3 regions of the Bordetella flabilis genome follow, and region 1 is predicted to be linked to each of the others. Evidence: predicted binding sites of a transcription regulator. Region 1 holds the regulator's gene; each other region holds the start of a gene.
What was found. The regulator LexA, encoded in region 1, represses DNA repair genes until DNA is damaged. The targets are predictions, from matches to a motif close to ACTGTATNNNNATACAGT.
Positions count from the first base shown of each region.

Region 1 (9,706 bases):
GAAGGCCTCGCCCATGCCGACGATCTGGTGGGTTGGCAGCGTGCCGGATCGGAACCCGCGCTCGTGGCCGCCACCATGCATTTGCGCCTCGATGCGGACCCGCGGCTTGCGGCGGACATACAAAGCGCCAATACCCTTGGGACCGTAGGTCTTGTGGGCGGAGAACGACATCAGGTCGACCTTCAGTTTTTGCAGGTCGATTTCGACCTTGCCGGTGGCCTGCGCCGCATCGACGTGGAAAATGATGTTCCGCTCGCGGCAGATTTCACCCAGCGCGGCAATGTCCTGGATGACACCGATCTCGTTGTTCACCATCATCACGGAAACCAGGACGGTGTCCGGCCGCAATGCCGCCTTGAACACGTCCAGATCCAGCAGGCCGTTTTCCTGCACATCCAGGTAGGTGACCTCGAAACCCTGGCGCTCCAGTTCCCGGGTTGTATCCAGGACGGCCTTGTGCTCGGTCTTCACGGTGATGACGTGCTTGCCGCGCTCGGCGTAGAAATTCGCCGCGCCCTTGATTGCCAGGTTGTCCGATTCGGTAGCGCCGGAGGTCCAGATGATTTCGCGCGGATCCGCATTGACCAGCTTGGCAACCTCTTCGCGCGCGCGTTCGACAGCGTCCTCCGCTTCCCAGCCGATGGCGTGGCTACGCGAAGCCGGATTACCGAAGTTCTCATACAGCCACGGCACCATTTTCTCTACCACGCGGGGATCGACAGGCGTCGTAGCGGAGTAGTCGAGATAAATAGGACGGGTAGTCATTCGTACAGCTCCTGAGTTCTTATGCGGTGGCGGACGCGCCAGTAGGCGCGGAAGCGGCGTTGGCGCAAGGGCTGGAAACCGCGGTGCCGTTGGTCACGCGGTTCACCCGCACCGTCCCATTCTGGGCTTGCTTGCTGGCTTCCTGAAGCTGCCGCACGCGTTGCTGGTCCACCAGATCCTGCAGGGAAACCGAATCCAGGTAATCCACCATTTTGCGGTTCAAGGTGGCCCACAGCTCGTGCGTCATGCACTTGCCGGACTTGCCATCCTTGCCGCTCGTACAGTCCTGCTTGCCTGCGCAACTGGTGGCATCCAATGGTTCGTCCACCGCGAAAATAATGTCCGCCACGGTGACATTGCGCGCCAGCCGGGCCAGCGAATAGCCGCCGCCCGGGCCACGAACGCTGTCAACCAGCTCGTGGCGCCGCAATTTGCCGAACAGTTGTTCGAGATAGGAAAGGGAAATGTTCTGGCGCTGGCTGATGGCCGCCAAGGTGACCGGGCCGCTATGCTGCCGCATAGCCAAGTCGATCATGGCAGTCACGGCAAAACGCCCTTTCGTGGTCAGCCGCATAGTCGGGTTCCTGTTTAGTCAGCAGGCCCGGCAAGCCGGGACCAATACCTGAGTAATTGCGTCAAGTATAGCCTATTCCCGACTAATTTGCTATGAAACCCTGCTGCCGATAGGGATGAGCAGGCTGCCATTAAAAAACCGCTAGTTAAGCGGTTGGGCAGTGAATACAGTCGATGAAGCGACGACCGCCGCACCATTGCGGATCAATGGGCGGCGGATCGCTCGATGCGGATGAAATGCCGTCAGGCAGCCTGATACTGGGTGGCGCGCTTGCGCACCAGCTCCAGTACGCCCTGACAGGCGTCCTCCAGGTAATCCAAGACCTTGCCGAACCCCTCCGGCCCGCCGTAATACGGATCGGGCACGGTGGCTTCTTCGAACTCATTGGCGAAGCGCATCAGCAGCATCAGCTTGTGCTGGTAGGCCTTGGGGCACTGCTGTTGCAATGCCGACAGGTTTTCCCAGTCCATGGCCAGGATCAGGTCGAACTCCCGGAAATCCTCCGGCGTAACCTGACGCGCCTCGCAGTGGGTGATCTCATAGCCGCGCTTGCGGGCGGCGGCCTGGGCCCGGGCGTCCGGCGCCTCGCCAATGTGAAAAGCGTGCGTACCGGCGGAGTCGATCCGAACGACATCCCCCAGACCGGCGTCATTGACCAGCCGGCGGAACACACCCTCTGCGCTCGGCGAGCGGCAGATGTTGCCCATGCAAACGAAAAGTACCTTGGTCATCATGGTTCGTAGTCTGCGGGAAAACCCGGAACTAGGCAAGCTTTTTTTGTACTCAAAGAGCTTGGGCCGGGCCTGGGGAACAGCGTCAAAAATCCCGACAAATTAGGGACTTATAGCGGATAGCTAACAAAACGATTGATGTTTTCTAAGCGGATTACGCGGCCGCTTCAACGGTCCGCGCGGCTGCGTTGCAACATACAAGCATGTCGCCGTTATGTCAGCCCGATTTCCGGCCGATGACTGCCGGTGGACAGGCAGTACAGTGGCCTAATCCCCGCACTGCACGCCTCGTCGATCCACCCTTTACCGCGCACCATCTAGCAGGACGCGTTCCTTCAGCGCATTCAAGGCGTCCCGGGCGGCAGCCGCCTGTTCGAACTCGAGATTGCGCGCGTGGTCCATCATGAGCTTCTCCAACCGGCGAATTTCCTTCGCCAGGGCCTTCTCATCCGTCAAGGCCTCAATGGGAACGGCGTCCTCGATAGTGGAATGGTGCGCTGGCGCCACCACTCCATCGATAAGTTCGCGCACCGCTTTGTGCACGCCTTTGGCGGTGATCCCGTGCTCCAGGTTGAAAGCTTCCTGTTTGGCGCGCCGGCGCTCGGTCTCGCCAATGGCGCGATGCATCGAATCGGTGATCCGGTCGGCATAGAGAATGGCGCGGCCATTCAGGTTGCGCGCCGCCCGCCCGATGGTCTGGATCAGGCTGCGCTCCGAGCGAAGAAACCCCTCCTTGTCTGCATCCAGGATGGCCACCAGGGAGACCTCCGGAATATCCAGTCCCTCGCGCAGGAGGTTGATCCCCACCAGGACATCGAAGGTGCCCAGACGCAAGTCCCGGATGATTTCCACACGTTCCACGGTGTCGATATCCGAATGGAGATAGCGCACGCGTATGCCGTGCTCGGCCAGATAGTCCGTCAAGTCTTCGGCCATGCGCTTGGTCAGCGTAGTGACCAGCACACGCTCGGCCTGCGCGACACGCAGCTTGATTTCCCCGAGCAGGTCGTCCACCTGGGTGCGAGCGGGCCGGACCTCCACAATGGGATCGACCAGTCCGGTGGGCCGCACCACCTGCTCCACGACGTTGTCGGAATGTTCGCGCTCGTAGGCGGACGGCGTGGCCGAGACAAACATGCACTGACGCATGCGCGCTTCGAATTCCTGCAATTGCAGGGGGCGGTTATCCAAAGCGGACGGTAGGCGGAAACCGTACTGGACCAAGGTTTCCTTGCGCGAACGATCACCCCGGTACATGCCGCTGAGCTGTCCGATCGTGACATGGCTCTCGTCGATGAACATCAACGCGTCGGCAGGCAGGTAATCGATCAATGTCGGCGGTGGCTCTCCCGGGGCCGCGCCAGACAGGTGGCGCGAGTAGTTTTCGATCCCTTTGCAGAACCCCAACTCCTGGAGCATCTCAAGGTCAAAACGGGTGCGCTGCTCCAGCCGCTGGGCTTCCACCAGCTTGCCTTCCGCGATGAACAGCTTGACCCGTTCCCGCAGTTCTTCCTTGATCGTTTCGATGGCGCGCAGCACGGTATCGCGCGGCGTAACGTAATGGGAGCCGGGATACACCGTGAAGCGCGGCACCTTGTGGCGCACCCGGCCCGTCAGCGGATCGAACAATTCGAGGGTTTCCACCTCGTCGTCGAACAGGGTCAGGCGCAATGCCAGCTCCGCGCTTTCCGCAGGAAAAATGTCGATGGTTTCGCCACGCACGCGAAACACGCCGCGGGTGAATTCCGCATCGTTGCGCGTGTATTGCATCGCCACCAGGCGCGCGAGGATTTCGCGGCGGGAGATGCGATCGCCCGCGCGCAGGATCAGCACCATGGCGTGATAGTCGCCGGGATTGCCGATACCGTAGATGCACGACACGGTGCCCACGATGACCGTGTCGCGACGCTCCAGCAGGCTTTTGGTGGCCGACAGCCGCATCTGTTCGATGTGCTCGTTGATCGACGAGTCCTTTTCGATGAAAAGGTCGCGCGTCGGCACATAGGCTTCGGGCTGGTAATAGTCGTAATAGGAAACGAAGTACTCGACGGCGTTCTTCGGGAAGAACTCGCGCATCTCCGCGTAAAGCTGGGCAGCGAGCGTCTTGTTGGGGGCCAGGACCAGCGCCGGGCGGCCCAGCCGCGCAATGACGTTGGCCATGGTGTACGTCTTGCCGGACCCTGTCACGCCCAGCAGTGTCTGGTACATCAGCCCATCGCGCACGCCATCCACCAGCGCGCCGATCGCGGCGGGCTGATCCCCGGCCGGTGGGTAAGGCTGGTAAAGCTGGAATGGGCTATCGGGAAACTCGACGAATCCAGGTGAGGTCATGCTAGACTGTCTCAGGGTAAACCCCCCATTATCCGCCGCATAAACGGCTGCGTCCACCCATCCCTTTCTCCGATCCGATGAGCACCCTCTTCCAGAACGTCGAGTTGGCCCCGCGCGACCCTATCCTCGGGCTGAATGACCAGTACAACGCCGATACCCGCCCGGGCAAGGTCAACCTGGGCGTGGGGGTGTACTACGACGACAACGGGCGCATTCCGCTCCTGGCCGCGGTCCGCAAGGCCGAAGTGGCTCGTATCGAGGCAGCTGCCGCGCGCGGCTATCTGCCCATCGAAGGAATTGCCGGTTACAACAAGGGTGCGCAGGCGTTGCTGCTGGGCGCGGATTCCCCCCTGACCGCGGCGGGACGCGTGCTGACCGCGCAGGCCCTGGGCGGCACCGGCGCGCTGAAGATCGGTGCCGATTTCCTGCGCCAGCTGCTGCCCCAGGCCAAGGCCTACATCAGCGACCCCAGTTGGGAGAACCACCGGGCGCTGTTCGAGCGAGCCGGCTTCCAGGTCGAGACCTACCCCTATTACGACGCCGCCACGCATGGCCTGAATTTCGACGGCATGCTGGCCAGCCTCAAGTCCATGCCGGCCAACAGCGTCGTGGTGCTGCACGCGTGCTGCCACAACCCGACGGGCGTCGACCCGACGCCGGAGCAATGGAAGCAGATCGCCAATGTCGTCAAGGAACGCGGCCTGGTGCCTTTCCTGGACATCGCGTACCAGGGCTTCGGTGCAGGGTTGCACGAAGATGCGGCCGTCGTACGCCTGTTCGCCGACATGGACATGACGATCTTCGTCAGCTCCTCTTTCTCCAAGTCGTTCTCGCTGTATGGGGAACGTGTCGGCGCGCTGACCATCATCGCAGGCAGCAAGGACGAATCCGCACGAGTACTCAGCCAGCTCAAGCGCGTGATTCGCACCAACTATTCCAACCCGCCCACGCACGGTGGCACGGTCGTGTCGACGGTGCTGAATACGCCGGAGCTCTTCGCGCTATGGGAACAGGAGTTGACCGGCATGCGCGACCGCATCCGCCTGATGCGGCGTGACCTCGTCGAGAAGATCAAGCAGCACGGCGCGCAACAAGACTTCAGCTTCGTGTTGGCGCAGCGTGGCATGTTCTCCTATTCGGGGCTGACCTCCGCCCAGGTGGACCGCCTGCGCGATGAACACGCCATCTACGCGATTTCCAGCGGCCGCATCTGCGTGGCCGCGCTCAACAGCCAGAACATCGACGCAGTGGCCAAAGGCATTGCGGCGGTACTGAAATGAGCAGCAATAAGCCGACGGAGTAAAGCCGCCCGAAGGCGCTGCCTGCAGCGCCTTTGCGCATCAACGGGGCCGCGGTGCCCCGTTTTTTTATGGTGGAATCCTCGCGTCGTCGACACGATGATGGCATTTCAACGCCTACGAGCGCTGCGGCCCCTTGCCTTTTGCCCGTACGTCCCCCAAAATTGCGACCTGTATATCCATACAGGATGCATCGGAAGGCGCCATGGCCAGCAAACTCACCGAACGCCAGCAGCAAATCCTCGACCTCATCCGCCAGGCAGTGGCAAGCACGGGCTTTCCTCCCACACGCGCCGAGATCGCACAGACCCTGGGCTTCCGTTCGCCCAATGCGGCGGAAGACCATCTCAAGGCCTTGGCCCGCAAGGGCGCGATCGAACTTACCGCAGGCGCGTCCCGCGGCATACGCCTGAAGGACGCCAGCAAGCAGCCGTCGCAGGCCATGTTGCCCATGCCGTCGATTGCCCAGTTGGTGCTGCCGCTGGTGGGCCGGGTCGCCGCGGGCAGCCCTATCCTCGCGGCTGAACATGTCGAACGCGATGTTGGCGTAGACCCGGCCCTTTTCGCTCAGCGTCCAGACTACCTCCTCAAGGTACGCGGCATGAGCATGCGGGACGTAGGCATCCTGGATGGCGACCTGCTGGCCGTCAAGAAGGCAAGCGATGCACGTGACGGGCAGATTGTCGTCGCGCGGATCGATGAAGACGTCACCGTCAAGCGGCTGCACCGCGTTGGCGGACGCATAGAGCTACTGGCGGAGAACCCGGATTTCGAACCCATTGTCGTGCAGCCCGGCCAGGAATTCGCGCTGGAAGGAATAGCGGTGGGCCTCATCCGGACACAGGCACTGCACTAGGCGGATCGGCAAAGGGCCAGGCCACAGGCTACGGGGCGACCCGCAAGCGGGGCGATGGCGGCCAGGTCACCCAGACAAAAGGGCCTGGAAGCTCACGCTTCCAGGCCCTGACTTTAACGGCGACAGGACGGCTCAGTGCTTGGTGATCGGGTCCACAGCCTCGGGCGCCGCGGCGGGCGCGACCATGGGCTTGTCCTTGGCCTCTTCCTCGGATATCGGATCCGGCATGCGTTCCAGGGCCCGTTCCAGCACCTTGTCGATCCAGCGAACCGGGACGACTTCAAGCTGGTTCTTCACGTTGTCCGGGATCTCGGCCAAGTCCTTGACATTCTCTTCCGGGATCAGGACGGTCTTGATGCCGCCGCGGTGTGCCGCGAGCAGCTTTTCCTTCAGACCTCCAATCGCCAGGACTTCACCACGCAGCGTGATTTCCCCCGTCATGGCAACGTCCGCGCGCACCGGGATGCCCGACAGCGCGGAAACCATCGCGGTCGTAATCGCGATACCTGCGGACGGCCCGTCCTTCGGTGTGGCGCCTTCCGGAACGTGGACGTGCATGTCCCGCTTTTCGAATACGCTGTCCGCGAATCCCAGCCGCCGCGCACGCGAGCGCACGACCGTACGAGCCGCTTCCACCGATTCCTTCATCACGTCGCCCAGAGAGCCGGTGCGCTGAATGGCGCCCTTGCCAGGCATATCCGCCACTTCGATCGTCAGGAATTCGCCACCCACTTCCGTCCACGCCAGACCATTCACCTGCCCGACCTGGTTTTCCTTTTCCGCCATACCAAAGTTGTAGCGGCGGACACCCAGGTAGTCGCTCAGGTTTTCGGAGGTGACTTCGATGGTCTTGCCAGCCGCCTGCGCAGCCTTGCCCTCACCCTGGGCATCGCGCTCGATGAGCAACTGCTTGACGACCTTCCGGCAAATCTTGCCGATTTCGCGCTCCAACGCCCGTACGCCGGCCTCGCGGGTGTAATAGCGCACGATATCGCGCAGGGCCGATTCATCGATCGCCAGCTCGGAATCCTTCAGCCCGTTGTTCTTCAACAGCTTGGGGATCAAGTGGTCACCGGCAATGTGGACTTTCTCGTCCTCGGTATAACCCGACAGGCGGATGACTTCCATCCGGTCCAACAAGGCCGGCGGGATATTCAGCGTGTTGCTCGTCGCCACGAACATGACGTCGGACAAGTCGAAGTCGACTTCGACGTAGTGATCCTGGAAGGTGTGGTTCTGTTCCGGATCCAGCACCTCCAGCAGCGCGGACGAGGGGTCGCCACGGAAATCCATACCCAACTTGTCGATTTCGTCGAGCAGGAACAGGGGATTGCGGACACCCGCCTTGCTCATGTTCTGCAAGATCTTGCCGGGCATGGAGCCGATATAGGTCCTACGGTGCCCACGGATTTCAGCTTCGTCGCGCACGCCGCCCAGCGCCATGCGGACGAACTTGCGGTTCGTCGCCTTGGCGATGGACTGACCCAGCGAGGTCTTGCCGACGCCGGGAGGGCCGACCAGGCACAGGATGGGCGCCTTCACCTTGTCGACGCGCTGCTGCACGGCCAGGTATTCCAGAATGCGTTCCTTGACCTTCTCCAGACCGTAGTGGTCGTCGTCCAGAACGCTCTCAGCGTTGCCGATCGAGTTATTGACCTTGCTCTTCTTGCGCCACGGCAGATTGATGAGCGTGTCGATATAGTTGCGCACCACAGTCGCCTCGGCGGACATCGGCGACATCAGCTTGAGCTTCTTCAGTTCCGCGTCGGCCTTCTTGCGCGCTTCCTTGGGCATGCGCGCAGCAACGATTTTCTTTTCGAGTTCCTCGATATCGGCGCCTTCTTCGCCCTCGCCCAGTTCCTTCTGGATGGCCTTTACCTGCTCGTTCAGGTAGTAGTCGCGCTGGCTCTTCTCCATCTGCTTCTTGACGCGACCGCGAATCCGCTTCTCGACCTGCAATATGTCGATCTCGGTTTCCAGTTGCGTAAGCAGACCTTCGAGACGCTCCGACGTACCGAAGATCTCGAGCATCTTCTGCTTCTGCTCCAGCTTCAGCGGCAGGTGCGCGGCGATGGTATCGGCCAGACGCCCGGCGTCGTCGATACCCGCCAGCGAGGTCAGGATCTCGGGCGGAATCTTCTTGTTGAGTTTCACGTACTGCTCGAACTGCGCGACGATGGCCCGGCGCAGGGCTTCCGTTTCGGAACCTTGCATCGCGTCCAGTTCAATCGGCACGACTTCGCAGGTGAAATGCGATTCCGCATCGTCCACCCGCGTGATACGTGCGCGCTGTGCGCCCTCGACCAGCACCTTGACGGTGCCGTCCGGCAGCTTCAGCATCTGCAGGATGCCGGCCACGCAACCGATTTCGTAAACGTCCTCGGGAGAGGGATCATCCTTGCCTGCTGACTTTTGCGCGACCAGCATGATGCTTTTGCCGGCCTCCATCGCCACTTCGAGCGCCCGGATGGAACGAGGACGGCCGACGAAAAGCGGGATGACCATATGCGGGAACACCACGACATCGCGCAATGGAAGGAGCGGCAGGTCGATGGGTTCGGAAGGCAGGGTCTGAGTACCAGACATAGAGGATTCCTTGGTGTGACTTGGCGTAGCGGCGATGCGGCGGAAAAACCGCGAGGTTTATCCAGTCGACCATCAGTTACGTCTGATATGGGAACAATAGCCGAAAAATCAAGACTTCGGCTGTATACCGCTAAAACCGTAAAAAACCCGTCTTGATGGACGGGTTTAGGCCTTCACGCCGCGGCGTCCCTGACTTCCCCCCGGTCCGGCTTGGACGACTGAGCAGCATCGTCCGCATAGATGAGCAGGGGCTGTCCATCACCTTCGATGACGTTTTCATCGAGCACGACACGGCTGACGTTGCCCAGCGAAGGCAACTCGTACATCGTATCCAGCAATGCCTGCTCGAGTATCGAACGCAGTCCGCGCGCCCCGGTCTTGCGCTTCAGCGCCTTGCGCGCGATGGCGCGGAGTGCCGCCGGACGTACGTCCAGTTCGGCGCCTTCCATCGCGAACAGCTTCTGGAACTGCTTGACCAGCGCGTTCTTGGGCTCGGTCAGGATTTGGACCATTGCGCCTTCGTCAAGTTCATCCAAGGTGGCAACGACCGGCAGACGGCCGACCA
Region 1 covers NZ_CP016172.1:2,317,241-2,326,946, reverse strand. Annotated here, with positions in the region: gene BAU07_RS10140 (IscS subfamily cysteine desulfurase) at 1-765, opposite strand, end outside; gene iscR (Fe-S cluster assembly transcriptional regulator IscR) at 785-1,339, opposite strand; gene BAU07_RS10130 (low molecular weight protein-tyrosine-phosphatase) at 1,582-2,073, opposite strand; gene uvrB (excinuclease ABC subunit UvrB) at 2,374-4,401, opposite strand; gene BAU07_RS10120 (amino acid aminotransferase) at 4,479-5,681, shown strand; gene lexA (transcriptional repressor LexA) at 5,905-6,555, shown strand; gene lon (endopeptidase La) at 6,688-9,141, opposite strand; gene clpX (ATP-dependent Clp protease ATP-binding subunit ClpX) at 9,315-9,706, opposite strand, start outside.

Region 2 (9,706 bases), 400 kb from region 1:
CGCACCGTTCCGTTCCGCCGCACCTGCCGCCACCTTTTGCGCTTTTGCGTTATGAAGCCCGCACGCAGAGGATGAGTTTTGGCAAACCCAGCATTTTACATGAAATCAGCAGCTTAGGTAAGTCCGCGGGGCGTAGTCAGAACCCGGCGGCGGCGCCCAGCCACATCAGCGCCGGGATCATGGCGCCCCACATGGCCACGAGCAGGATATCGACGATCATTTGCCGCAGGCTGACGCTTTGGGATGCCATCCCAGCGGAAGGACCGGACGCCGCCGCCGACACAGGACCGCCCAGCGAAGCCCCCGAAAAGGCGTCCGGGGCGCCCTCCTGACGGCTGAAGTTCGCCCTCGGCGTGGCGCGCCCACGGCCGGACCGGCTCCAGCCTGGCAGGCCCCAGCTGCGTCGCGCCGGCGGCGCGGGTGGAAACGGCCACTTGGCGGGGAATTGTTGTTCTGCGGCGACGTTCATGCGAGTTCTCCTTGGGAGACGACGTTCAGTCGAATAGACCCAACTGCCGCGCGGCCGCTGGTCCATGGGAAAAGACCGGCCCTTGCGTCGGAGCCGGAGGTACGAATTGGTGGGTGTCCAGCTGCAGGCGCTGCTGGTTCAGTCCAGCCTTGCGCACGGCCAGGGCAAACCGCTGGCGCAGCAGATCCGCCCAGATTCCTGTGCCCCGCATCCGGGTACCGAAACGAGGATCGTTGCGCCTGCCTTCGCGCATGTCTTCGATCCGGTGCAGCACGCGGTCGGCGCGATCCGGGAAATGGGCTTGCAGCCACTGCTCGAAGACCGGCCTGACTTCCCAGGGCAGCCGGACGACGGTATAGCTGGCGTGATAGGCACCCGCCTGGCCGGCGGCCTCCACGATGCGTTCCAGGAATTCGTCGTTGATGAACGGAATCATGGGCGCGGCGAGCACGCCCACCGGCACGCCGGCATCGGCCAGCGCCCGCACTGTTTGCAGGCGTCGCCAAGGGGCCGAGGCACGCGGTTCCAGCACACGGGAAAGGTCCGCGTCCAGCGACGTGACGCTGATATAGACCGAGACCAGATTGCGCCGCGCCAGTGCCTGCAGCAGGTCGAGATCCCGCTCGATGAGCGCGTTCTTCGTGACGATGGTCAGCGGATGTCCGGTTTCCAGGAGCAGTTCGATGACGCCGCGGGTCAGGCGCCAGGCGCGTTCGATGGGCTGGTAGACGTCTGTCGCGGAACCGACATTGACGGGCGCCACGCGATACCCGGGCCGCCCCAGCTCCGCCCGCAACGCATCCACGGCGTTGGCCTTGGCGATCAGACGGGTTTCGAAATCCAAGCCCGGGGAATATCCCAGATACGCATGCGTAGGCCGCGCAAAACAATAGACGCAGCCGTGCTCGCATCCCCGGTAGGTATTGATGGCCCGGTCGAACGGCACGTCCGGTGAATCGTTGCGCGAGAGCAGCTTGCGCGCCTGCTCCACGGCGACCGTGGTGACCGGCCCTGGCGGCGTCGCGGCGGACGGCCGGACAGGGTATATGGGAACGATCTTGGGCGCGGGTTCGTCGGCCAGTTCAGCCGGATCGACCGCCGGATCGACCGCCGTGCGGTCATCCTGCTGGAAACGATGCCGTACATTAGTAACCGCACCCCGACCGCGCAAGGCGGCGGGGGCGGCAGCCGGGGACCCAGAACCGGCAAAAACGGAATGATCGGTACGCGCCATGAATCTACTGTACATCCATACAGTAGTTCTGGCAAGTACCTGCCGCCAATACGCCGGCGACGCCCCACTTTACCCCAAGTTGGATGACCTCGACCGGCGTTTTTTTCGCAGTGTGGCTTTACCGCAAAACCGCGCCAGATAAGGCTTTCCGGCCGATGGGGAGCTGTCGCGGCCGGTGCTGTGTCCGCGCCAGCCAAGGCCTAGCGCAACATTCCCGCCGCCGCCGTCTGGTGGGTGGATTCGTCGATCAGAATGAAGGCCCCTGTGGCCGCGATCTCGTCATAGCGATCCATTGCCAATGGATCCCGTGTAACGATGCGCAGCCTGCCGATGTCGTTCATCGCCAATGTGCCGCCTTCGACATCCACTTCACGCAACTCATGTATGTCGCGCCGCGAGCGCACCTCGCGTATCCGCGCACTCGTCAGCCTCGTGCCCTGCTTGAGCAAGTATTTCCGCGCGGGATTGAGTGCCTGCGTGTCGAGCCAGCACACCTCGGCATCGAACTCCTTGTCTACGCTCGCCGGTGCATCGGCGTGAGCCAGCACATCGCCGCGCGATACGTCGACATCGCGGTCCAGCACCACAATGACCGAATCGCCCGCAACGGCCGCGGACAAGGCGCGGTCATGCACGCGCACTTCAGCCACCCGCGCGGTCATGCCCGAGGGCTGCACGACGATGGCATCGCCGCGCCGCAACGTGCCGCTGGCGACACGGCCGGCATAGCCGCGGAAGTCCTGCGCACTGCTGCCGTCGTGGCGCACCACCCACTGCACCGGGAAACGCAAGGGCGCGGTCCCGTTTTCCGCGGCGGGATCCAGCGCCTCGAGCAGCGCGAGCAGCGGCGGTCCGTCGTACCACGGCGTATGCGCGGATGGCGTCACCACGTTGTCGCCGTTCAGGGCGGACAAGGGCAGCGCCTGGAAGTGCGCGATGCCGACACGGTGGGCGAGGTCGGCATAGGCGGCGCGGATGCGCTCGAACACGGCACGGTCCCAGGACACCAGATCCATCTTGTTCACGGCCACGACGACATGGCGTATCCCGAGCAGTCGCGCGATGGTGCTGTGCCGTTTGGTCTGTGGCAACAATTGGCCGTCGATGGCGCGCGTGGCATCGATAAGGATCACCGCGACATCGGCATTGGAGGCCCCCGTGACCATATTGCGCGTGTACTGCTCGTGGCCCGGCGCGTCGGCGATGATGAATTTGCGACGGGGGGTGGCGAAATAACGGTACGCGACGTCGATGGTGATGCCCTGCTCGCGTTCGGCCTCCAGGCCGTCGGTCAACAAGGCAAAGTCGATACCGTCGCCGGCCACGCGCTTGTACTTGGCACGGGCGATGGCGTCGAGCTGGTCGGCATACACGCTCTTGCTGTCATACAGCAGGCGGCCGATCAAGGTGGACTTGCCGTCGTCCACCGACCCGGCGGTGATCAGGCGGATGACCGCGGTCTCGGCCGGCAGGAAGGATTCGCTCACTGCATTCATTCGGTGCTCCTGGCGCCAGGCGCCATTAGAAATATCCTTCTTTCTTCCGGCGCTCCATCGACGCCTCCGAAGTCTGGTCGTCCATGCGGGTGGCGCCGCGTTCGGTGATATCGCTCAGCGCGGTCTCGGCGATGATGGCCTCGTTGTCGGCGGCCTCGGACGCCACCGGGCAGGTGCACGAGATATCCCCCACGGTGCGAAACCGTACCGAGAGGGTTTCCACCTGTTCGTCGGCAAGCGGCGGGGTCAGGGGCGTGACGGGCACCAGCAGGCCGCGGCGGCGCACCACCTCGCGACGATGCGCGTAATAGATGGAGGGCAGCGCGAGATTCTCGCGGGCGATGTATTGCCAGACATCCAGTTCGGTCCAGTTCGAGATCGGAAACACCCGCATGTTCTCGCCGCGGTGCACGCGCGTGTTGTACAGGTTCCAGACCTCCGGGCGCTGGCTCTTGGGATCCCACTGCCCAAACTCGTCGCGGAAAGAGAAGATGCGCTCCTTGGCGCGCGCCTTTTCCTCGTCGCGGCGGGCACCCCCGATGCAGGCGTCAAAGCCGAATTCGGCGATGGCCTCCAGCAACGTCACCGCCTGCGCGGCGTTGCGCGAATCGGTTTCCCGCCGCAGGACGACGGAGCCCCGTGCGATGGAATCCTCCACGCTGCGCACGATCAGGGTCTCGCCCAGTTGCGCGACACGGGCGTCGCGAAACTGGATGACTTCGGGGAAATTGTGCCCCGTGTCGATGTGCATCAGGGGAAATGGGAAGCGCGCCGGACGAAAGGCCTTCTCCGCCAGGCGCAGCAGCACGCAGGAATCCTTGCCGCCGGAGAACAGCAGGACCGGCTTTTCGCACTCGGCCGCGACCTCGCGCAGAATGAAAATTGCCTCGGACTCCAGCCAATCGAGATGGCTGCGGGTTTGTACGATGGACATGGTTTTCGTCTCGTCTTGCTTCGATCGTTTACGTCAGGCCTTGGCGGCGGTTCGATTGCCGGCATGCAGGCCGCATTCCTTGCTGTCGGAGGACTCCCACCACCAGCGGCCGGCCCGCACGTCCTCGCCGGGGCGGATTGCGCGCGTACAGGGCTCGCAGCCGATGGAGGGGTAGCCGCGGTCGTGCAGCGGGTTGTATGGGATGCCGAGGATGCGGATGGCGCCCCAGACTTCGTCTTCGGTCCACGCGGCCAGGGGATTGAACTTGTGGAGACCGAAAACGGGATCGTGCTCTTCCTCGGGCAGGCTGCCGCGCGTGGCTGCCTGCTGGCGCCGCTGCCCCGTAATCCAGGCGCCGCGACCGGCCAGCGCGCGCGTCAGCGGCTCCACCTTGCGGATGTGGCAACAGGCCTTGCGCAGGTCCTGGCTTTCGTAGAAGGCGAACGCGCCATGGGCCGCCACGTGCGCCTTGATTGCCTCGGGCTCCGGGCGGTACACGGTGGGCCGGCGGCCATAACGCTGCTCGATGGTATCCAGCATGGCCAGCGTTTCGGCGTGCAGCCGCCCGGTATCCAGCGAGAAGATTTCCAGCGGCACCCCGGCCGTATGAATGGCATGGGTCAGCACCATGTCCTCGGCGGCCAGGGAAGAGGCCAGCGCAGCGTCGGGATGGCGGCGCGCGATCTCGGCGAGCTGCCTTATCAGGCTGTCCCAGCGCGGGACAGCCGCCGGCATGGACGGCTCGGCGAGGGGGGGATCGATGTGCAAGCCAGGCATGTTGTCGTCGGATTCGTTGCGCGCGTGATCGTCCCGTCAGGCGCTCGCGGGAAAAATACGGCCCCGGCGTGGACGCGCCAGCAGCATTGCGCCTTCGCGCAGGTCCAGGCTGCGGTAGTCTTCCTCCGGCAACTGCGCCTCGAGCAAGGCGCCGTCTTCGCGCTGTAGTTCCAGGTGCGCGCTGGGACCGGCCAGATACGCGTGGTTGAGCTTCACGGCGATGCCTTCGGCCGCCGGCGCGTAAGGCAATACTTCGAGCTCATGCGGCCGCACATAGGCGACCGCGCGCTGTTCGTCCAGTCCATCGAACGCCGGCGCAGGCAAGGACACGCCGCGCGCCCGCCATTGGCCGCCTGCGGCATAGCCTTCGATCTGGTTCACGTCGCCGAGAAAGCCATAGACGAAGGGCGTGGCCGGGTGTTCCCAGACTTCGCGCGGCGTGCCCACCTGTTCCACGCGTCCCGAGTTCATCACCACGACGCGGTCCGCCACTTCCAGCGCTTCCTCCTGGTCATGGGTGACGAAGACGCTGGCCACTTGCAGCTCATCGTGCAGACGACGCAGCCAGCGCCGCAGTTCCTTGCGCACCTTGGCATCCAGCGCCCCGAAGGGCTCGTCCAGCAGCAACACGCGCGGCTCCACCGCGAGAGCCCTGGCCAGGGCGATGCGCTGGCGTTGGCCACCGGAGAGCTGCCCCGGATAGCGGTCCGCCAGCCAATCCAGCTGGACCAGGTTCAACAGCGCATGCACCTTTTCCTTGATCTGCGCTTCGGCGGGACGCTGGCCGCGCGGCTTGATGCGCAGGCCGAAGGCCACGTTCTCGAAGACCGTCATGTGGCGAAAAAGCGCGTAATGCTGGAAAACGAAACCGACCTGGCGCTCGCGCACATGCACGCCCGTGCTGTCCTCGCCGGAAAAATAGATACTGCCGCTGTCCGGCGTTTCCAGGCCGGCGATGATGCGCAGCAAGGTGGTCTTGCCGCAGCCCGAGGGGCCCAGCAAGGCCACCAGCTCGCCGGAGTCGATGTGCAGGTTGACGTCGCGCAATGCGTTGAAGGTGCCGAACCGCTTGTTGATCGATCTGATCTCGATATCCATGCCTGTTTTCCTGGAATATGTTCGTGGCCCTATCCCGCCGTGCCGGGAAAGGCGACCGTACTGGCGCCCGATGCCGGCGCCAGCGCCAGCGCGGGCGCTTCGTCCAGTCGTGCCAGCAGGCGTGCGTGGCGCCATTGCACCACGGTCTTGATAATGAGGGTAGCGAGGGCGAGCACTGCGAGCAGCGACGCGACGGCAAAGCCTGCCTGGATCTGGTACTCGTTGTAGAGAATCTCGACTTGCAGCGGAATGGTGTTGGTCAGGCCACGGATATGGCCCGACACGACCGACACCGCGCCAAACTCGCCCATGGCGCGCGCATTGCAAAGAATCACCCCATACACCAGGCCAGACCGGATATTGGGCAAGGTCACGCGCATGAAGGTTTGCCATCCGCCGGCGCCCAGGACGATTGCGGCTTCTTCTTCCTCCTTGCCCTGGGCCTGCATCACCGGGATCAGCTCGCGGGCCACCAGGGGCAAGGTGACGAAGGTGGTCACCAGGACGATGCCGGGGACCGCGAACACGATCTTCAGGTCGTGCGCCATCAGCCACGGTCCCAGCCAGCCCTGCGCACCCAGCACCAGGATGTACGACACGCCCGCCACCACGGGCGATACGGAAAACGGCAGGTCTATCAGGGTAATGAGCAGCGACTTGCCGCGAAACTCGTGTTTGGCGATCGCCCAGGCGGCCGCGATGCCGAAAACGACGTTCAGGGGCACGGAGATCGCAGCCGTCAGCAGGGTCAGCGCAATGGCAGCGGCCGCATCGGGCGCAGCGAGCGCGGCCACATAGGCGTCGATCCCCTTGCGCAGCGCCTCGGCAAACACCACGCACAGCGGCAAGACCAGGAACAGGATCAGGAAAGCCGCCGCGCTGGCGACCAGCACGGCCCGCCCCAGGCGCCCGCCGCCCTTATCCTGCGATGCGAGACGCGGCATCATGCCTCGCCCCCGTAGGCGCGCCGCTGCCATATCTGCAAGCCGTTGATGGCCAGCAGCATCAGGAAGGACAAGCCCAACAGCACCGCGCCGATGGCGGCGGCGCCCGCGTAGTCGAATTGTTCGAGCTTGACCAGTATCAACAATGGCGCGATTTCGGAAACCATGGGCATATTGCCGGCAATGAAAATGACCGAACCGTATTCGCCGATAGCCCGGGCGAACGCCATGGCAAAGCCGGTCAGCAAGGCCGGCGCGAGCACCGGCAGGATGACGCGCGCGAAGGTCTGCAGCGGGGTGGCGCCCAGGCTGGTGGCCGCTTCTTCCAGCGATGCCTCCAGGTCTTCCAGCACCGGCTGCACCGTACGGACCACGAACGGTATGCCGATGAAGATAAGGGCGATGACGATGCCGGCCGGCGTATAGGCCAGCTTGATTCCCAGCGGCGCCAGCAGGTGGCCGATCCAGCCGCGCGGCCCCAGCAAAGCCGCCAGCGAGATGCCCGCCACCGCGGTCGGCAAGGCGAAGGGCAGGTCCACCAGCGTATCGAGCAGGCGCCTGCCCGGGAAGCGGTAGCGCACCAGTACCCAGGCGACCAGCAGGCCGAACACCAGGTTGACGAGCGCGGCCACCAGCGAGGCGCCGAACGTCACGCGGTATGCCGACAGGACGCGTGGCGAGGACACCGCCGCGACGAACGCATCCCAACTCAGCCCCGCGGCCTTGATGACCAGCGCCGACAAAGGCAGCAGCACCAGGACGCCAAGATAGAACACCGTGAAGCCGAGCGTCAGGTTCAGCCCCGGCAGGACCCGTGGCGTGCGCACCGGCGTCTTCGCCAGCTTGGAAGCGCCCGACATGGGCGGCAACACGCCCGCCCCTGCGTCCGATGCGGGGCGGGCCGTTTCCGGGGCGATGCCCCCTATCGCCAGGCGACTACCTGCTGACATAAATCTGATCGAATATTCCGTTGTCCGCGAAGTGTTTCTTGTTGATGGCCGCCCAACCGCCAAGGTCGCGGTCGACAGTCACAAGATCGATGGCAGGGAATTGCGACGCGTATTTCGCCCTGGCCTTTTCGGCAGTCGGCCGGTAGTAATTGCGTCCAATGAGGTCCTGCGCCTCATCGGAATACAAATAACGCAGATAAGCCTCGGCGACGGTACGTGTGCCCTTGCGGTCGACATTCTTGTCCACGACCGCGACGGTCGGCTCGCATAGGATGCTGAGGCTGGGAGCAACGATTTCGAATTCGCCGGGACCGAACTCCTTGAATGCCAGGAAGGCATCGTTTTCCCAGGAGATCAGAACATCGCCAACGCCGCGCTGCGCGAACGTGATGGTCGAACCACGCGCGCCGGAATCCAGTACCGGCACATTGCGATAGAGCGATGCAATGAAATCCCGCGCGCCAGCTTCACCACCGTGCTTGCGCCGCGCGAACTCCCAGGCCGCCAGGTAGTTCCAGCGGGCGCCGGCCGAGGTTTTGGGGTTGGGAGTGATGACCGAGACGCCGGACTTCGCCAGGTCATCCCAGTCCCGGATGTTGCGAGGGTTGCCTTTGCGGACCAGCAGGACGATGGTCGATGTATAAGGCGCTGAATTTTCCGGCAGCCTGGCCTGCCACCCCGGCTTCACCAGTCCGCCATGCTCCACAAGCGCATCGATGTCGGGGGCCAGGCCCAGGGTGACGACGTCCGCATCCACGCCATCGATCACGCTGCGAGCCTGCTTGCTCGATCCGCCGTGGGAGTTCTTGATCACCACGTCCTGCCCGCTCTGCGCCTTCCAGTATTTGGCGAAGAGCGCGTTGTACTGGGCGTAAAGCTCGCGCGTGGGATCGTAGGATACGTTCAACAATTCGATCGGAGCCCGCTGCGCATACGCGCCCGCGCCCAGCCACTGCGTGGCGAAGCCGGCCGCCGCCAGGGACGCGGCATGCTTGAGAAAACTCCGTTTATGCGGATCGTGGGCCATCTTCGTTGTTCCTGCATTGTGCCGGCATGGCGTAGTAGCGGATCACCACACGCCGCCGGCACGGCATCGTGCGTGTGAGCCGGCATTGTGCAGGCAAGCCCGCGCGGGCCCAACGAAGAAGTACTTGTTTGGTTATTACGCCGCCGTTGTATGGCAGCGTGCGGCGACCGCCCGGCGGCGATCCTTGCATCAGATCTCCCTCGGATCCCTGCGTCGGAGCCCTGCAGCGGACCCTTGCAGCAGACCATTGCATCAGACGCCAGAATCAAATTCCTGCATCCGGTCCCTCCAATGAAGGACCCTGTGCGGCAACGCCGCCATGAACGCATAACGCCCCCGACGGGGGCGTTATGCATGATGCGGATCTGTGGACAGGCGCGTCGCCTCGCCGCCGGTCCGGCGCGCCGATGGCACGCCGCTGGCCGGCTCGCTTCCTACTTGTTGGGCTGCGGCGTGATACGCAGGTAAGGCCGGACCGCCTTATACCCCTTGGGGAACTTCTGCTTGATGACTTCTTCGTCCTTGAGCGAGGGCACGATAATGACGTCGTCACCGTCCTGCCAGTTGACGGGGGTCGCCACGCTATGGCTGTCGGTCAACTGGAGCGAATCGATGACGCGCAATATTTCATTGAAATTGCGACCGGTGCTGGCCGGATACGTAATGATCAGCCGCACCTTCTTCGCCGGATCGATGATGAATACCGAACGCACCGTCGCCGTCGCACTGGCATTCGGGTGGATCATGTCATAGAGCTCGGAAACCTTGCGGTCCTCG
Region 2 covers NZ_CP016172.1:1,914,891-1,924,596, reverse strand. Annotated here, with positions in the region: gene BAU07_RS08415 (hypothetical protein) at 137-469, opposite strand; gene BAU07_RS08410 (PA0069 family radical SAM protein) at 495-1,703, opposite strand; gene BAU07_RS08405 (sulfate adenylyltransferase subunit 1) at 1,904-3,199, opposite strand; gene cysD (sulfate adenylyltransferase subunit CysD) at 3,225-4,133, opposite strand; gene BAU07_RS08395 (phosphoadenylyl-sulfate reductase) at 4,167-4,868, opposite strand; gene BAU07_RS08390 (sulfate/molybdate ABC transporter ATP-binding protein) at 4,947-6,008, opposite strand; gene cysW (sulfate ABC transporter permease subunit CysW) at 6,038-6,955, opposite strand; gene cysT (sulfate ABC transporter permease subunit CysT) at 6,952-7,812, opposite strand; gene BAU07_RS08375 (sulfate ABC transporter substrate-binding protein) at 7,889-8,929, opposite strand; gene BAU07_RS08370 (peroxiredoxin) at 9,364-9,706, opposite strand, start outside.
Region 2: a site for LexA is predicted at 1,710-1,727, ahead of BAU07_RS08410 (PA0069 family radical SAM protein). Genes of this name have one in related genera too.

Region 3 (9,706 bases), 1.7 Mb from region 1:
GCGTTCCCGACGAACCAGGCCCTTGTCTTCCAGACGGTCCAGGATGCCGACCACGGTGCTGGGGCTGACATGGATCTCGCGACTGATGGCGGTGGAGGTCAGCGGGCCGAGCGCGATCACGGTGCGCAGGCACATGAGCTGGGGCGCGGTGATATGGCTGACCGCCGCCAGTTGCCGCGAATGCAGCGCGATGGAGCGGGTGATCCGCCGCAACGCGCGCAGGATGCGCAGGTCGTATTGGTGCGGCACCGGCGCGGGGACCGTAGCGGGGGCATGGATATCGTCTGTCATCGAGATCGCTGTATTCCTTTCGACCCGATTCGATTTCGACCCGGCTGCTTCAGGCCGATTCACGTCGATTCAGGTCCGATTCACCGGGCCGTCCAGCCCGGATCAGATCATTTCGAGTCAATTCATTTCAGTAGAACTTTGTACTATCAAAGTTAATTCAACCGAACTTACTTCTGTCGAATTGATTTGAGTACGAATTATATCGGCACAATGAGATTCTGGGAAGCCGCCTGCAGCAAAGTTGCAGGGCGTCGGCGCGAAAAAAAACCCCAAAGCTCGGACGAGGTCCGGGCTTTGGGGTGCGGTACGGATTTCGGAGGCGCCTATGCCGCGCTGTGCCGACCTGTCCTCGCGAACAGGCACGGCGCGGCCGTCGTCCCTTACAAGACGGGTGACAGCACCGGTTGCTTGGGCCGCACATCCAGCTGTCGCCCCTTGCGGGCACGCTTGCCGACATAGGCGGCGAGGTCGGTCCCGACCAGGATGTCCTCCACCTGCTTGTTGCGATAGGTACCGGTGGCGCGCAGCCCCGCCGGCCCGATGGGCACCACCTGGGACATGCGGTCGTTGGCATCCAGGCCCATCAGGATGGTGCCGCGGCCACCGCCGGCCAGCACCTTGACCTCGTCCAGGCCGAAGAGCAGGAACTTGCCCTTGGCAGACAGCAGCGCCAGTTGATGGGCGCCCGGGAAGACCGGCACCGGCCGCAACAGCGCGTCGCCGTCCTCCAGCGTCACGAATTGCTTGCCACCGCGCTGGCGGCTGGTCATGTCGGACAGCTTGGCGATGAAGCCATACCCGCCCTGGGTCGCGAACAACCAGCGCGTATCCGGCGCCGCGGCGATCATGTGCACGATGCGCGTCCCCGATGCCAGGTCGACCATGGTGGTGACAGGTTGGCCATCCCCGCGGGCCGATGGCAGGGCCGCGACGGCCACGGTATAGGCGCGGCCGTTGTCGCCCAGCGCGATCAGGGTATCCGTAGTACGGCATTCGAAAGCTCCGTACAGGTCGTCGCCCTGCTTGAAGCCGAACTGCGCGGCATCGTGCCCATGCCCCTGGCGAGCGCGCAGCCAACCCTTCTGCGATACGATCACCGTCACCGGCTCGTCCACCACGCGTGTTTCCATGACGGCGCGCTCGGCCGCCTGGATGAGCGTGCGCCGCCCGTCGCCATACTGCTTGGCGTCCGCTTCGATTTCGCGCACGATCAGGCGCTTGAGCGAAGCGGGATTGTCCAGCAGCTCCTGCAGCTTGGCTTGCTCTTCGCGCTTGCTGCTCAGCTCCTGTTCGACCTTGATGCCATCCAGGCGGGCGAGTTGCCGCAGGCGCATTTCAAGAATGTCCTCCGCCTGGCGTTCGCTCAGTTTGAAGCGTGCCATCAAGGCAGCGCGCGGTTCGTCGGACTCGCGGATGGTCTGGATGACCTCGTCGACATTCAGGTACACCACCATGCGCCCTTCCAGCACATGGATGCGGTCGATCACCTTGTCCAGCCGGTGGCGCGTGCGGCGGGTCACCGTATCGGTACGGAAGGCCAGCCATTCCAGCAGGATTTCGCGCAGCGGCTTCTGCCGCGGACGGCCGTCGGTGCCGATGCAGACCAGGTTGACCGGAACGCTGTTCTCCATGCTGGTTTGCGCCAGCAGGATATTGACGAACTCGTCCCGATCAACGCGCGAGGTCTTGGGCTCGAACACCAGGCGCACGGCGGCATCCTTGCCCGACTCGTCGCGCACGGCATCCAGCAGCGCCAGCATTTGCGCCTTGGCCTGCTGCTGTTCGGCGGTCAATGCCTTCTTCCCCGCCTTGACCTTGGGATTGGTCAGTTCCTCGATCTCTTCAAGGACACGCTGGCCGGATGTCCCGGGCGGCAGCTCCGTGACTACCAACTGCCATTGCCCCCGCGCCAGTTCCTCGAACTGCCAGCGTGCCCGCGCCTTCAGCGAGCCGCGGCCGCTGTTGTAGATCTGGGCGATGTCCTCGGCGGGAGTGATGATCTGCGCCCCCCCGGCGAAGTCGGGGCCGGGCACCATGGCATAGAGTTCCTCGTCCGCGAGCCTCGGTTGCTTGAGCAAGGCGACGCAGGCCTGCGCGATCTCGCGCAGGTTGTGCGACGGAATCTCGGTGGCCATGCCCACCGCGATGCCGGAAGCCCCGTTCAGCAGCATCATCGGCAGCCGCGCCGGCAGCATCTGCGGCTCCTGGTGGCTGCCGTCGTAGTTCGGAATGAAGTCGACCGTGCCTTCTTCCAGCTCGTCGAGCAGAAGACGTGCGATGGGGGTAAGGCGGGCCTCGGTATAGCGCATGGCCGCGGCGTTGTCGCCGTCGCGCGAGCCGAAGTTGCCCTGCCCGTCCACCAGGGGATAGCGCAGGGTGAAGCTTTGCGCCATGCGGACCATGGCGTCGTAGGCCGCCTGGTCGCCGTGCGGGTGGTACTTGCCCAGCACGTCGCCCACCACGCGGGCGGATTTGACGGGCTTGGCGTTGGGGCCCAGGCCCATGGCCTGCATCGCATAGAGGATGCGTCGCTGCACGGGTTTCTGGCCGTCGCCCACGTCGGGCAAGGCGCGGCCCCGCACGACGGATACGGCGTAATCCAGGTACGCCTGTTCGGCATAACGCCCCAGGGTGATGGCGGCATCACCCGATTCGGTGTCGAACAGGCCAGGTTGATTGCTGTCGGTCATGGTGTCGCGGTAAGTTGCGCCGGGCGGCGGATGCGCCGCGGCCCGATATCAGGCCGCGGATGCGTGGATAGTCAGATGTCGAGCTCGGCGAGATTGCCTTTCTCTTCGAGCCAGGAACGGCGCTGCGCCGATTCGCCCTTGCCCATCAGCATGTCGAACACGCGCGTCGTTTCCTCCGCGGTGAGATCGCCGTAGCTGATCGGCAGCAGCCGGCGGGTGTCCGGGTTCATGGTGGTTTCCCACAGTTGTTCCGGACTCATCTCGCCCAGACCCTTGAAGCGGCTGATGCTCCAACTGTCCTCGCGCAGGCCTTCCTTGCGCAGCTTGTCCTGCACGGCCTCCAGTTCCCCGGCGTCCAGGCAATAGACCTTGCGCGCGGGCCGCTTGCCCTGCGCCGGCACGTCGACGCGGAACAGGGGCGGGCGGGCGACATAGACGTTGCCGGCCTCCACCAGCCGCGGGAAATGCCGATAGAACAGCGTGAGCAGCAGTACCTGGATGTGCGAACCATCGACGTCGGCATCCGACAGGATGCAAACACGTCCGTAGCGCAGGCCCGACAGGTCCGGCGTGTCGTTCGGGCCGTGCGGGTCCACGCCTATGGCCACCGCGATGTCATGGATCTCGTTATTGGCGAACAGCCGGTCGCGCTCGACCTCCCAGGAATTGAGCACCTTGCCGCGCAGCGGCAGGATGGCCTGGAACTCCTTGTCGCGTCCCATCTTGGCCGAGCCTCCGGCCGAGTCGCCTTCGACCAGGAATACTTCCGTGCGCGAGGCATCGCTGGATTCGCAGTCGGTGAGCTTGCCGGGCAGCACCGCCACGCCCGAACTTTTGCGCTTTTCCACGCGCTGCGCCGAACGGGCGCGCGCCTGTGCCTGGCGGATGGCCAGTTCGGCCAGCTTGCGGCCGTATTCCACATTGCTGTGCAGCCACAGATCCAGCGCGCCGCGCGTGAAACCGCCGACCAGCCGCACCGCGTCGCGGCTGTTCAGCCGCTCCTTGATCTGGCCCTGGAACTGCGGGTCCAGCACCTTGGCCGAAAGGACGAAGCTGGCTCTCGCGAAGACATCTTCAGGCAGCAGCTTCACCCCTTTGGGCAGCAGGCTGTGCAGTTCGGCGAAGCTCTTGACCGCCGCGAACAGGCCTTCGCGCAGGCCGGATTCGTGGGTGCCGCCCGCCGGCGTGGGAATCAGGTTCACATACGATTCGCGCACCGCGTTGCCGTCCTCCGTCCACGCCACCACCCAGTGCGCGCCCTCGCCTTCGGCGAAGGTCTCGTGGTCGGCCCCGGCATATTGGCTGCCCTCGAACATGGGAACCATGAGCTCCGCACCGTCCAGGGCCTCGGTCAGGTAGCCGCGCAGGCCCTGCTCGTACAGCCACGACTTGCTGTCGCCGGTCTTCTCGATGGTCAGCGTGACCCGGACGCCCGGCAACAGCACGGCCTTGCTGCGCAGCAAATGGGTCAGTTCGGCGACGGGTATGTTGGGGCTATCGAAATACTTGGGGTCGGGCCAGACCCGCACGCGGGTGCCCGATTTCTTCTTGCCCACGCCGGTATAGGGCTCCAGCGGTTCGGCCACGTCGCCGTCGCGGAACACCATGCGGTGCACGCCGCCGTCGCGCCAGACGATGACTTCCAGCCGGGTGGCCAGGGCATTGGTCACCGATACGCCCACGCCATGCAGGCCACCGGAAAAGGCATAGGCGCCGCCGGCCTGCTTATCGAACTTGCCGCCGGCGTGCAGCCGCGTGAACACCAGTTCCACGACGGGCGCGTTTTCCTCGGGGTGCATGCCCACCGGAATGCCGCGTCCTTCGTCGTCGACCGATACGCTGCCATCGGCATGCAGCGTGACCTGGATATGCTTGCCGTTGCCCGCCAGGGCTTCGTCGGCGGCATTGTCGATGACCTCCTGCACGACGTGCAGGGGGTTTTCGGTGCGGGTGTACATGCCCGGGCGCTGACGCACGGGCTCCAGGCCCTTCAGGACCCGGATGGACGCCTCTGTATAACGTGGAGTGGCCAAGTTATCCCCAACATCTGTGGAAAAAAACCGACATTCTAAGGAAAGACCCAGCATTGGCGCGGCTTGGGGTGGGATGCGCAAGGGATGCGCAACGCCGGCCACCGGGCTGAATAACGCTGTGGCGAGGGAACGGGGCTGTCGGCGCCGGCCGCCCTCGCCGCGAGGCTGGTTATCCTACACAAAAACCAGTGACGCCTGTTCGGATGGACAGTGGTATGCTTTAATCCTGCCAAACTCAAATGACGGGTCGAGCCGCGTCTCCCCGCCGTAAAGCAACGAGAAAAGTCATGAGTGACCAAATCAAGCACGTTTCCGACGCCAGCTTCGACGCCGAAGTCATGAAGTCCGACCTCCCCGTGCTGGTGGACTATTGGGCCGAATGGTGCGGTCCCTGTAAGATGATCGCGCCTATCCTCGAAGAAGTCGCCAAGGAATACGCGGGCCGCCTCACGGTCGCCAAGATCAATGTCGACGAAAACCAGGACACGCCCGCCAAGTACGGCATCCGTGGCATTCCGACGCTGATGCTGTTCAAGAACGGACAAGCGGCCGCCACCAAGGTCGGTGCGCTGTCGAAGTCCCAACTCACCTCATTCCTGGACAGCGCCTTGTAGACCGAGCTGTCCCCTTCTCGCGCGGGCCCGTCCGTGGCCCGCCGCCATCCCTCTCCTCTTTACCTTCCCCAAATTCATCGCAATGCACCTGAATGAACTAAAGGCGCAACACGTCTCCAAGTTGCTGGAACTGGCCGCCTCCCTGGAAATCGAGAACGCCAGCCGGCTGCGCAAGCAGGAACTGATGTTCGCCATCATGAAGAAGCGCGCCAAGCAGGGCGAGCAGATCTTCGGCGACGGCGTGCTGGAAGTCCTGCCGGACGGCTTCGGTTTCCTGCGCTCGCCGGATACCTCCTACCTGGCCAGCACGGACGACATCTATATTTCCCCGTCGCAGATCCGCCGCTTCAACCTGCATACCGGCGACTCCATCGAAGGCGAGGTGCGGACGCCCAAGGACGGCGAGCGTTATTTCGCGCTGGTGAAGGTCGACAAGGTCAACGGGCTGCCGCCGGAAGCGATCAAGCATCGCATCATGTTCGAGAACCTGACCCCGCTGCATCCCAACCAGGTGATGAAGCTGGAACGGGACATCAAGAGCGAAGAGAACCTGACCGGGCGCATCCTGGACATCTTCGCGCCCATCGGCAAGGGCCAGCGCGGCCTGATCGTCGCCAGCCCGAAGTCGGGCAAGACGGTGATGATGCAGCACATTGCGCACGCCATCACGACCAACTTCCCCGATGCCACCATGATCGTCCTGCTGGTGGACGAACGGCCGGAGGAAGTGACCGAAATGCAGCGCACGGTGCGCGGCGAAGTGGTCGCGTCGACCTTCGACGAACCGGCCACGCGCCACGTGCAGGTGGCCGAGATGGTCATCGAAAAAGCGAAGCGCCTGGTGGAATTGAAGAAGGACGTGGTGATCCTGCTCGACTCCATCACGCGCCTGGCGCGCGCCTACAACACCGTGGTCCCGGCGTCCGGCAAGGTGCTGACCGGCGGTGTCGACGCCAACGCCCTGCAGCGGCCCAAGCGCTTCTTCGGCGCGGCCCGTAACGTCGAGGAAGGCGGTTCGCTGACCATCATCGGCACGGCCCTGATCGAGACCGGCAGCCGCATGGACGAAGTCATCTACGAAGAGTTCAAGGGCACCGGCAACTCCGAAGTGCACCTGGAACGCCGCCTGGCGGAAAAGCGGGTCTACCCGTCCATCAACCTGAACAAGTCCGGCACGCGCCGCGAAGAACTGCTGATTCGTCCGGACCTGCTGCAGAAGGTATGGGTGCTGCGCAAATTCATCCACGACATGGATGAAATCCAGTCCATGGAATTCATCCTGGACAAGATGCGCGCCACCAAGACCAATGCCGAATTCTTCGACATGATGAAGAAGTAAAGGGCACGGGGCCTGTGCGGCCCTAGTGCTCGATGGGATCCTTCGGGATCCCGCCCCCGCCCTCGTCCGGCAACGGCGCTTCGATGACGGCAACCTTGGGATCGTTCCAGCTTCCCGTCACGGCGTACTGCATCGTCATCGCCCGCGCCAATGGGTGCTTCAGCACCCATTGGGTCAGGAAGGCGCCCAATCCCAGCAGCGGATTCACCGCGAGCGCCGTCACCACGGCGGCGCCGCTGGCATCCAGGTTCGGCACCACCACGGCTTTCAAATCCCAGGTCTCGTCCACCATGCTGGCACTGCCGGCCAGCACAATGGCCGCGACCGGACCATTGATCTTGTAGTCGTCGGTATGGATGACCCCGCGGGACACCTTGAAGTGCGCCCGGATGGTATCGAAGGGAAACCCGTCGCGGAACAGGTTCGTCGGATTCAGCTCCAGCTTGGCCAGGCGCTGCAGCGACTGCATGGACAGCAGTTCGAGCAGCCGAGCCGTGCGCGAATTCACATGCACGAAGCGGCCCTTGTCCATGCGGAGGGTCAGATTGCCGTCGATGCCGGCCAGGTTATGCGACCACGGCAAGTCGTTCCAGGTCAGCTTGCCTTCCGCGGTCCCGGTGCCGCCGGCCGCGGTATCCGGCAGGCCCAGGCGCGTGAGCAGTTTGCCGAGGTCGTTCCATTTGGCGGCGGCATCCACCGTGAGGCCCCGTTCTGCACCACTCAGGCGCCAGAAGCCCGTGGCGTCCAGTGACGCGTCATCGTTGGCGATGCGCAGCTTGTCCAGGCGCCAGCGCTGTCCGCGCTCCACGTTCGTGCCGATGACCTCCAGCGAACCGAGATCCTTGCCGTAGAGGCGCAGCGTGTCCGCCCGTACGTCGACCGCCGGGATGTCTTCCAGGTCGTCGCCGGCGCCGGTTTCCTCGGACGGCTGGTCGCTGCCTTCATCGCCGAAGGCCAGATACTTGAAGCGCCCGGTGACCCGCCCCGCGATGGCGCCGGAGGCTTCCTGCCACATCAGTGCGCCGTCCGCCTGCCGCGCCAGGATATCGACGCGCCATTGCGCGGGAGCCGGCCGCACCGCGTACAGCTTCAGGTCGTTCAGTGTCATGCCGGCCACGCGCATGCGCGGCGTGACGATGGACACCTGTTCGGGCGGTGGCAACAAGGGCGTGCTTGCCGCGCGCCTCCCCTTCGGATTGGCTGGAGGCGCCGACACAAAGCCGTCCGCCACCTCCTGCCAGGCATCGACATCGAGTTCCGGCAGATTCAGCTTGATGCTCAAGCCGCGCTCGGGCAATGTGGCGGCCTGCTCGGCGCCCAGGGCCCCTCGGGCGAAGGTCCAGCGCTTTTCCGCGGGGTCCTGCTCGAGCAACAGGTTGATGTTCTGGCCCACGCTGGCGGTCAGCCAGTTGCGGTCGCGCGCACCGGCGTTCTGGGCAGGACTCCACTGCACGCGCAGCGGCAGCGTGCCCGACGCAGGCTTGCCCAGCGGCGCCGGCATGTCGATGGCCATGCCGGCCAGGTCGGACTCCAGCGTCGCGTCGATACGGCCGCCGCGGAAATAAAGCAGCTTGCCGCGTACGGCCGTGCGGCCGGCGAAACGCGCCATCGCAGGGACACGGAGAAACTGCGCCAGCGCGGCGCTGGTGACCTGCCCTTCGAAGCGCAGGCCGTTGCGCGCGTCGAGCAGGCTGCCGGTGATCTTGAGCGGACCGCCCAGGAACTGGCCCTGCACATCGTGCGCACGTACGTCCTTCTCGGTGAACGCCAGCATGCCGCGCAACTGCGTAACCACGGGCACTTGGGGCGACAGCGAAAATTCGTTGTCGTTGAAGGACAGCGAACCCTCGACCCGCGTGTCATCCGTGTTCAGCAACGGTACGCGCAGCGCCAGCGCCATCCGCCAGTCGCCACTGCCGCGGGCATGTGCCAAGCCATTGTCCAGCAACGCGCCCAGGGGAGAGGTCTCCGCCACCGAAAGATAGGCCGCGACCGGCCCGGACGTTTCACCCTGCAGGTAGAGCTCGGCGTTGTGCTCCATATTGGGTATGGTCGCCTTCAGCGCGCCGAGCTGGACGGCGGCGGTCTGCAAATTGGCGGGACGCAGCATGCCGCCGGGCTTGCCCTCCAAGGTCAGGGTGGCGCCGTCGATCGCGAAGCTGCCGTCCAGCCCGAGGATGGCGGGCCAGCCCTTGTGATCCTGGCCCGCGGGCGCATAGTCCACCGTCGCACCGACAAACGCGCCGCCGATGTGGAACCGGCCCCGCTGCCCCGGCTGGGTGAAGGGAAAGTCGTCGAGATCACCCTGCAGCACCAGTTGGGCATTGCGGGCCACGCCGGCTTGCAGGCCGCTCGCCAGCCACTCGCGTGCCGCGTCGGTCACGCTGAGAGGCATATAGCGATGGATGGCGCTCATGGTGGCGCGGCGCAGGGTGCCCTGCAGGTCCGCCGTGCCGGAATCGCCGGCGCCGCGGGCGTCCCAGCGCCCCTGCAACTGCAGGTCCAGGTCGCCGTTGGCAAGCTGCAGATCGCGCAAATCCAGGCCGAGCGCGCCGTCCGGCCGCCGGCGCACCGTGGCGTCGAGCTGGGACGTATCGAGCCCCAGTTCGGGCTGCTCGAATACGCCTGGCAAGAGCGCCTTGACGCCCGTCGCGCGCCCACGCACCGACATGCCGCTACGGTCGGCGCTACGCGCCAGCAAGGGAAGGTCGCCCTCCTGCTCCAGGTCGCCGGGCAAGC
Region 3 covers NZ_CP016172.1:3,973,833-3,983,538, forward strand. Annotated here, with positions in the region: gene BAU07_RS17510 (MarR family winged helix-turn-helix transcriptional regulator) at 1-291, opposite strand, end outside; gene parC (DNA topoisomerase IV subunit A) at 672-2,981, opposite strand; gene BAU07_RS17520 (DNA topoisomerase IV subunit B) at 3,053-5,068, opposite strand; gene trxA (thioredoxin TrxA) at 5,302-5,628, shown strand; gene rho (transcription termination factor Rho) at 5,711-6,967, shown strand; gene BAU07_RS17535 (YhdP family protein) at 6,990-9,706, opposite strand, start outside.
Region 3: a site for LexA is predicted at 5,209-5,226, ahead of BAU07_RS17520 (DNA topoisomerase IV subunit B). Genes of this name have one in related genera too.